2 regions of the Rossellomorea marisflavi genome follow, and region 1 is predicted to be linked to the other one. Evidence: riboswitches for the same ligand, from Rfam matches in the RefSeq annotation. Region 1 holds a riboswitch; the other holds the start of a gene.
The links. Region 1 has a riboswitch for S-adenosylmethionine ahead of K6T23_RS17350 (methionine ABC transporter ATP-binding protein). Riboswitches for the same ligand answer to the same signal wherever they lie in the genome.
Positions count from the first base shown of each region.

Region 1 (4,631 bases):
TCCGGCATTTTTTCAGTGAAGATCCCAAGCCCCGTCTTATAATCGAGCAGGGCCGCTTCCGTCGTATTTCTAGGCTCTACCTGCATTCACTTTCAGCTCCATTCTAATTCGAGTGATCGAAAATAGTATGAGCTTATTGCAAAAAGATTATGTTTGGTATTTATTCTTTGACCGGCACCACGGAACCTTTCCACTCTTTATTGATGAAGTCCTGAATTTCATCAGACTGAAGCACCTTCACAAGCTCCTTGATTTCTTTTTTGTCTTCATCACCTTTTTTGACCGCGATGATGTTCACATACGGTGATTCCTTGTCTTCAATGGCAATGGAATCCTTGACCGGATCCAGTCCGCTATCGATGGCATAGTTGGAGTTGATGACGACTGCATCGCCTTCTTCATTATTGTAAAGCTGAGTAAGAAGGGCCGGCTCGTATTCGTAGTCGAATTTCAATTTTTTAGGGTTTTCAGCGATATCATCCAATGTCGCCTGGGTTTTATCAATACCATCCTTCAATTTGATCAGACCGTTTGCTTCAAGCAAAGTCAGGATCCTTCCGTGCTCTGCCACGGAGTTACTGAATAGAATGGTTCCGCCTTCCGGGATATCTTTAAGGGATTGGTGCTTCTTGGAATATACCGCCATCGGTTCGATGTGAATTCCTCCGGCACTGACGAAGTCATAACCATGTTCCTTCTTTTGCCCTTCTAGATAAGGGATGTGTTGGAAGTAGTTCGCATCAAGATCTCCGCTCTCGAGATCCTTATTTGGCAGGACATAATCCTGATACGTTTCGATCTTGAGATCGATCCCTTCTTTTTCAAGGATCGGTTTTGCTTCCTCAAGGATTTCAGCGTGAGGAACATTGGATGCTCCGACCACAAGTTCCTTTGAGTCGCCTGAGCTACCGTTGCTCCCGCCGGTTCCGCATGCTGCCAATCCTATGATACTCGCTGCTGCAATCGTTCCCACTAACCATTTTTTCATCTGAATTCTCTCCTTTTATCGTTTATCTATTTTATTGGTGAAATAATCACCGACAAGCTGAATGATGAATACAAGAACCAGGATCATGATTGTCGCTGCCAAGGTGACATCGGTTCTGCTGCGCTGGAATCCATCCAGGAATGCCAGATTCCCGAGACCACCAGCCCCGATGACGCCTGCCATTGCGGTATAACCGACCAATGCGATGGCCGTCACGGTGATTCCCGAGATGAGAGCCGGCATGGATTCTGGGAGAAGGACCTTCATGATGATGGTACTCGTCTTGGACCCCATGGCTTTCGCTGCTTCGATGACCCCTTTATTGACTTCGCGGAGGGCGATTTCCACCATCCGGGCATAAAACGGGGCTGCACCGATGATCAGGGCTGGCAAGGCCGCGTTGGCCCCCCGGATCGTCCCGATCAATACCTTCGTAAAGGGAATCAGTAACACAATCAGAATGATAAAAGGGATGGACCTGAATATATTGACTGCCGCATTGGTAATCGTATAAGCCGCCTTGTTCTCCCAAATGTTCCCCTTCGATGTAAGGAACAAGAGGATTCCAAGGGCAAGACCGAGGAAAAAGGTCAAAATGACCGACATCCCCGTCATGTATAAGGTTTCAAGTGTTGCCTCCCACATTTTCTCCCAATCGACATTCGGAAAGACTTTTTCAATCATCTCTCCATCACCTCCACCTTCACTTGATTTTCAGCAAAAGCGACGGCCTGATCCACAATCAATGGATCTCCGGTCAGCTGGATGAACAACGTTCCGAAGGCCCCTTTTTGTGTTTGGGATATCTGCCCTTGAAGGATATTCACTTCAATATCGAACCGGCGGATCAGCGCTGTGATGAGAGGCTGATCTGTGCTTTCTCCTACAAAAGTAAGCTTCAGCACCTTCCCATCCTGACAATGTTCCAAGACATCATCCGATTCCTGTTGCTGAGAAACTTCTTTTACAAAACGCTTCGTCACTTCTTCCCTAGGGTTCCGGAACACGTCAAGTACGTCCCCTTCTTCGACGACTTTACCTGAATCCATGACCGCTACCCTGTGACAAATCTTGCGGATGACATGCATCTCGTGGGTGATCAACACAATCGTTAATCCAAGACGATCATTGATATCCACTAAGAGGTCGAGGATGCTGTCTGTGGTCTGTGGATCAAGGGCGGAAGTCGCCTCATCGCATAGCAGCACTTTCGGATCATTCGCCAATGCCCTTGCAATGCCGACCCGCTGCTTTTGACCTCCACTCAATTGCGAAGGATATGAATCGCCTCGGCCTTCAAGCCCGACCAGGTTAAGGAGTTCATTTGCTTTTTTGATCCTCTCTTTTTTCGATACACCTGCAATTTCAAGGGGGAACTGGATGTTTTCCAGGACCGTCCTCGACCAAAGGAGGTTAAAGTGCTGGAAGATCATCCCCATGGACTGCCTTGCTTCCCTGAGGGCCCTCCCTTTTGCCTCTGAAATCAGCTGCCCGTTCACATCGACGGCTCCATCAGTAGGGACCTCAAGCCCGTTTAACATCCGGATCAACGTGCTCTTTCCGGCTCCACTGTATCCGATCACACCGAAGATTTCTCCATCGTTGATGGTCATATCCACCCCATCGACGGCTGAAACCGTTCCGTTTTTCGTTTGAAAGATTTTTTTTACATCAGAAATCGTAATCATGTTGCATCCACCTCACCATCAGTAAAACCACCGGTTTACTAGGAATTATATCCAAATGACGTTTGCTGTTAAATCATCGAACGTCATTTGGAAAATAAAAATGCCTTTCTGCGATAAGCAGAAAGGCATACTATTTCAATAGTAGACTTTCTCTCATCTGTCGAAGCCTTCGCTTCGAGTGAATTGGCACCGTGTCAATTTTCATTGACGGTTGCCGGGTTTCATCGGGCACTTCCCTCCACCACTCTTAATAAGAGATAAACGTTATTTAATTATTCATACTAAATACTCAGAAATTTGTTACTAAAGTGATACTATCACCGAATAAACATGGTGTCAATTCATTTTTGCACATTATACGCTCACTGGTTCAACGATGTGAAAACGGGTCAACCAAAGCACGGATTCAGCAAACAACAAATGCCGGTAGCCCCCACGGACTAGGACATCCTTTTTATCAACAAGGGAAGTCAATCGCTCATTCCCTGCAAATAAAGAAAGCAACTGCCGTTCATGTCCAGCCGTTATCCTCAGGTGGGGCTCAGGATGGGGATTGGGAAGTACGGAACATCCCTTATTTGATATAGACAGACTGTACCCGCTTGAGCCACTTTGGAAGTGTAGGACGAACGGTGTGTCTGGAAATAATAATTGTAAGTGATACCTGGTCTCGCATTGATCTACTATTTTCTCTAAATACTCTCTCATGCAACCCCTCCAGTATCTCGGATACTTAACTAATTCCACTACTGGATTGTTTATCCTCCCGTACTTTCTCGACAGATTGTGGACGGACTGTCGAAGGAAGGGCCCAATAGACAATATATTGGCGGGTTCGTTTCATTTCCCGAGAAATATGTCCCGGTGTGTAGAAAAGTCGTAGTGGTTTTCGTGAAAATCTATCTATTTCTTGTGCTATTCGAGCATAAAAAAAGGCCTTTTTGGCCCCTTCACGCTACCTTTTTCAATGCTTCATACAGAAACGGTACAGACTGGAACGCATAGATCCGGTCGACCTCGACTCCATCTTTGAACAGGAGGAGGCAAGGAACGCTCTCGATTGCATACTCAGTTGCGAAATCCGCCATGTAATTAAGATTTGCCTTTGCAAAAACAAACGGTTGGGGCAGATTTTCTACGATCTCGATCATCCTCCCTGCAACCTGACAGGTCCCACACATGGGTGTATACAAATAGAGGGCAAGCAGTCTTTCATTCTTTCGAATCGTTTGCAGCGCTTCATGGCTGTTCAACTCTTTCAAATCTAATTCATCCTTTTTCCAAGATATTGTTGGTGGACATCAATATTGGCTCCGATCAAAACGGAAGCGAGGTGATATTCCGGGGCAGCAGCCACTTCCTTGTACATCCTGTCGATATACAGGTGGCCTGCTTCCGGGAACTCCCGCTTGAATTGCTTGCGGAGTTTTTCACCGGCTTCGTCGGCATCCACAAGGATGTATACGTCCCTGTCGATTAATGAATCAATCAGTTCGTCCATTTTAGTCAGACTGATCGTACCATTGGTACAAATGATTTCCACGGGCTCACTGATGATATCTTTGACCTTTCGTTTATCGGATGTGCCTTCTACGATCAGGACTTTTTCATCCACGACTTCCATGACAATCACCTTGACTTTCAGTGAAGTAGTAAAAGATTATTAATGGTCCACTTATTATCTCTATTTTCTCATGTCAGTGGTATTTTGCAAAGGATTTGATCCTAAAGAACACCGGGGGGGAATCCCCCGATGTCATGTTAACACCATCCACCTTCATCGCAATCCGTATAGCGGGCGTCATGCCCTTCTGATGAGGTATAGCTCTGGTAGATTTTATTTTCTTTCGCCTTGAAATTCGGCTGCATGCTGATCCCCTCCAACGAAAGGGGGACTTTCCCGATTGATTGGTTATCAAGGAATAGCTCAATGGAGCCATCCTTCACTTTTCCGA
Region 1 covers NZ_CP081870.1:3,313,442-3,318,072, forward strand. The annotation lists gene K6T23_RS17335 (carboxymuconolactone decarboxylase family protein) at 1-86, opposite strand, end outside; gene K6T23_RS17340 (MetQ/NlpA family ABC transporter substrate-binding protein) at 161-988, opposite strand; gene K6T23_RS17345 (methionine ABC transporter permease) at 1,004-1,672, opposite strand; gene K6T23_RS17350 (methionine ABC transporter ATP-binding protein) at 1,669-2,676, opposite strand; SAM riboswitch class I at 2,827-2,933, opposite strand; gene K6T23_RS17355 (thioredoxin family protein) at 3,627-3,938, opposite strand; gene K6T23_RS17360 (toprim domain-containing protein) at 3,941-4,300, opposite strand; gene K6T23_RS17365 (YusG family protein) at 4,438-4,631, opposite strand, start outside.

Region 2 (4,631 bases), 680 kb from region 1:
AGTACTTTCAGTTTTTTAATTTCTATACACTCTTCTTCACTTTTCAGATACCAGATGCAGTTTTTTAAAGTGAAGAAGAGCGAGATCCTATTCCCTGTTATAGACGTATGTTCATATCGACAGGATAACCCGTTTCTCTATACGTCTCATGAAATTGTAAAGGGGCCATTCGTTTCAAGCTGCCGTGGAATCGTCTTTCGTTATAAAAAGTCATGAACTCGTCTACTTCATAATAAGCCTCTTCAAAGTACTCAAACTCAAAGCGTCTGAATAAATCACGCTCCATGATACTGAAGAATGACTCAATATACGCATTGTAATTGGGTGAACGTGGCGGAATTCGTTCATGGAGAAGGTGATGCCCCTCGCAAAATGCCCCGAATAAGTTACTTACAAACTGGGGGCCGTTATCAGTTCGGATGATAAGCTGGTTTTCACCACTTGGCGGTGTGGAAACTCCCCTTCTAAAAAGCGCTTCTTCTAACATGGTGGTAATGTCTTTGGCCGTGCACCGCTGCCCTCGATAATGTCCAACAATGGAGCGATCCAGTACATCAATGGCACAGGCTACAAAGAAAAACCTTCTGGTTTCTGAAATCATTCCGTACTTGATATCAACCTGCCAAAGTTGATTTGGAGCGGTGATAATTCGATTACGAACCAATCGTTTAGGATACGTTGGATTTCCTTTTCGTTGGGGAAGAAGGAGCCCTAATTTCCGACATAACCTTCCCACCTTTTTATGGTTGATTTTAATATGGTGATTGACCTTTAAGAAATGGGTTAAATTCTTGATTCCATAGGTTGCGCCATCTCCTTCGACAGCTTCCATAAGGTACTCTTCAATTTGTTCATCTGGGATGCGAACCCCTGTTGTAGTAAAGGAATATCCAGGTACAGGGCGACCTCTCTTCCCCTTAGAATCGCCTGCTTCCTCTGCCTCGGTATGGTAATAGTAAAGGGACCTGTTGATTCCGGTAGCTTTCGTCAATTTGGTAATGGAGAATCCCTCCTTTGCCCATAGGTGAATTTCCCTTAAGACCGTTAGGATCGGAATGGGGTTTTTTTTAGGAGATTCCGAAGCATGGCGTTTTCGAGTTCCTTCTCACCCAATAATTTTATTGCCTGTTCGTATTTGGCCTTTAGTTCTTCTTTCGTTGGATCAATCGGCAATGACACAACGTCTGAATCCTCCATCTCTTCACGTACTTCCTCTTCATATTCCTTTATCCATTTGGATAAAGTAGGTCTGGAGATTCCAGCGTTTCGTGCGATAGTGGTATAATTTCCAGATTCAAGAGCCAACCGAACATAGTTTTTCTTAACCTCTTCTAATACTTCAATCTTCCTTTTAGGCATCAGACTACCCCTCCTCAGTTCCCTAAATTAGATAATTTCAGTGTACGATGATACGTAGAGGTTGTCTAAAGGAATTAGGGGGTCGTAAAGAAGTCGGTAATAAATGCGGGTGAGAATCGAAAAAAAGTGCCTGAAATGCTGAAAAACAGTTGAATTTACGATGAATTGAGGGTTGATAGAGCCTAACTGTAGCCCCATTACACCCCATATTTCCCATTCGACAAAAAGCGCCCTTCCTTTTCTTGAAAAACCCATAATTCACTATAAAACTCCATCCCCTGTGGACCATCTTACTACCCTTTCAGCGGTTTATTCATACGTAATAGTCACCACAGGTTGGACGGAAGCGGAAGTGGCTCGACTGCCTCCCCGCGGAAACCAAGTCCCTGCAGCGAAAGGAAACGGACCCCGTTCCTGTTCATTGCTTTTTGAAGGAGAGATCGATTAGGTTCTAAACTTATAGAATTCCAAAAAGAATATTGACAATATTCACTCACCTCGTTAAGATATCCAATATGTAGTTAAAATTTCATAGTTTTCTCTTATAAAGAGTTGGCAGAGGGACTGGCCCGATGATGCCCGGCAACCTACCGTATATACGGAAAGGTGCTAAGACCTGCAGGATGTGATTCCTGAGTGATAAGAGTGCGTTCATCCGTACATACACCTCTTTTCCTCAGGAAAAGAGGTTTTTATTTTTGTAGAGAAAAAATGAGGCGGGAAGATCCCGGAAGGAGAAGAGAGAATGAAAAAGGTTTTATCAGTACTCTTATTTGCGACACTACTCACCACACTGGCTGCCTGTCAGCCGAACGTATCGTCAGAATCCAAAGGGGAAGAAAAGCAGGGGACGTCCGAGCACCCGCTGGCAGGGAAGAAGATTGCCTTGATCATGCAGATCAACCTGGGGACGTTCTCGGCCCAGTATATTGAAGGAGTGAAAGAGCAGGTAAAGAAATTCGGCGGGGAAGTACAGGTATTCACTTCTGAAGGGGACTTGGCCAAAATGTCTTCGAATCTGGATGCGGCCATCAACCAGAAGTTTGATGGAATCCTCATTGACCACGGGACGAAGGAAGCGTTGCAATCAGGAGTGGAAAAAGCAAAAGAAGCCAAAATCCCGGTCGTCGTGTTTGATGCCGATGTGGAATCTGATGGTGTGACCGTCCTTGAACAGGGGGATCAGCAGATGGCGGAACAGACCCTCTCCAAACTCTCTGATGAGCTTGAAGGCAAGGGGAATATCGTGAAAATCTGGGTGGCAGGATTCGCTCCGATGGAAAGGCGTCAAGTCGCGTATCAGGAGTTCCTGAAAGAGAACCCGGATATCAAAGAAGTGGCTGCATTCGGAGCGGCGACCAACAACACGGCCTTGGATACCCAGGCACAAATGGAAGCGATCCTGAAGCAGTATCCGAAAGGAGAAATCGATGCGGTATGGGCCGCGTGGGATGAATTCGCCAAAGGGGCCGTCCGTGCCATTGAAGCAGCAGGGAGAAACGAGATCAGGGTGTACGGAATCGATATGAGCGACGAAGATCTCCAGATCATTCAGAAAGAAGGAAGCCCATGGGTGGCGTCCGCAGCAGTGGACCCGAAGGATATCGGCCGCGTGCAGGTCCGCTTCCTTTACCAAAAGCTTGACGGGGAGGAAACGCCTCAGACGGTGAAGCTTGAACCGGTCTTCGTCGAGAAAGAGCAGCTTCCGGAAGAAACGATCACCACCGATCAATTGAGTGAGCATATCGACGGCTGGGGGGCGAGCGAACAAGGGTATTCCGACGAGTTGAAGAAGCTCGAGGCATCATTTGAATCGTAAAGGAGTGGACGATATGTCTGCTGTAGTGGAAATGGTGAAGATGAACAAAGCGTTTGCCGGGGTGCAGGCACTGAAGGAGGCTTCTTTTGAAGTAAGGGCAGGAGAAGTGCATGCGCTCTTGGGGGCAAATGGTGCAGGGAAAAGTACGCTGATGAAAATCCTGTCCGGCGCATATGAGCAGGATGAAGGGGAGATCCGCCTGAACGGGGAGAAGGTGACATGCCGCACGCCTAAGGAAGCAAAGGACCATGGGATCCACTGTGTGTATCAGGAAGTCGACACGGCGCTCATAGCTGGGTTGAGTGCCATGGAGAATATCTTGCTGGACGATTTTTCCCCGGGAGGATCCTTCCTCATCCGGAAGAAAGCGATGGAGAAAAAGGCGGGGGAAGGGTTGAAGCGGATCAAGCATGAATCGATCCCTTTGCAGGAACCGGTGGGCAGGCTCAGTCTTGCGGATAAACAGATGATTTTATTGACGAGGTGCCTCCTGAGGGATGCCAAGGTCCTGATATTGGATGAGCCCACTGCCCCCCTCAGCTCTACGGAAACAGAAAAACTGTTCCGTGTCATTGAAGAGTTGAAGGCGTCTGGCGTTGCCATCATCTTCATTTCCCATCGGCTGCCGGAAGTCTTCCAGATCTCCGACCGCATCACGGTCATGAAGGACGGCGGTACGGTGGGAACGTACGAAGCGCAGGAAGTCACGCCGAGGGCCATCGTCGAAGCGATGATCGGGGGGACATACAAAGAGGAGTTCAACCGGAATCAGTCGGTGACCGGTGACGTATTATTCGAGGCAAGTGGTGTTTCGGATGGTGCGTTGCTGAAGGATATATCGCTCACCGTACGTGAAGGGGAGATCGTAGGCGTTGCCGGGCTTGTCGGCGCAGGCAAGACCGAACTTGCCAAGTCGCTCTTCGGGGCCGTGCCGGCCAAAGGCCGATTCAAGCTGAAGGGAAAAGAGATCGGCCACTCCAGCCCTGTGGATGCGGTCCGTAACGGTCTTGCGCTGGTACCGGAAGAACGGAGGAAGGAGGGCTTGTTCGTCCATGAGTCCATCCGGAAGAATCTGAGCTTCCCGGCTTTACGGTCCATTTCAAAGAACCTATGGATCAATAAGGAAAAGGAAAGGGAGATGTCACGGGAAGTCATTGCATCCCTTGGCATCAAGACGTCCAGTGACAGCCTGCATTCCCACTATTTGAGCGGGGGTAATCAACAAAAGGTGGCCATCGGGAAGTGGCTAACCATGGATGCATCCCTGTTATTGTTCGATGAGCCCACCAAAGGGGTGGACGTTGGGGCAAAAAAAGAGATTTTTCACTTGATCCAATCCCTTGCGGAAAAAGGGAAGGGGATCCTGTACTTCTCCTGTGAGCTGCAGGAGATCATGGCGATTTCTGATCGCATCCTTGTCATGTACGACGGGGAGGTCGTGAAGGAATTGACC
Region 2 covers NZ_CP081870.1:3,996,419-4,001,049, reverse strand. The annotation lists gene K6T23_RS20640 (IS3 family transposase) at 98-1,030, opposite strand; gene K6T23_RS20635 (helix-turn-helix domain-containing protein) at 1,045-1,359, opposite strand; SAM riboswitch class I at 1,899-2,005, shown strand; gene K6T23_RS20630 (sugar ABC transporter substrate-binding protein) at 2,105-3,178, shown strand; gene K6T23_RS20625 (sugar ABC transporter ATP-binding protein) at 3,192-4,631, shown strand, end outside.
Region 2: linked by a shared signal. The riboswitch ahead of K6T23_RS20630 (sugar ABC transporter substrate-binding protein) and the one ahead of K6T23_RS17350 (methionine ABC transporter ATP-binding protein) in region 1 are both predicted to bind S-adenosylmethionine.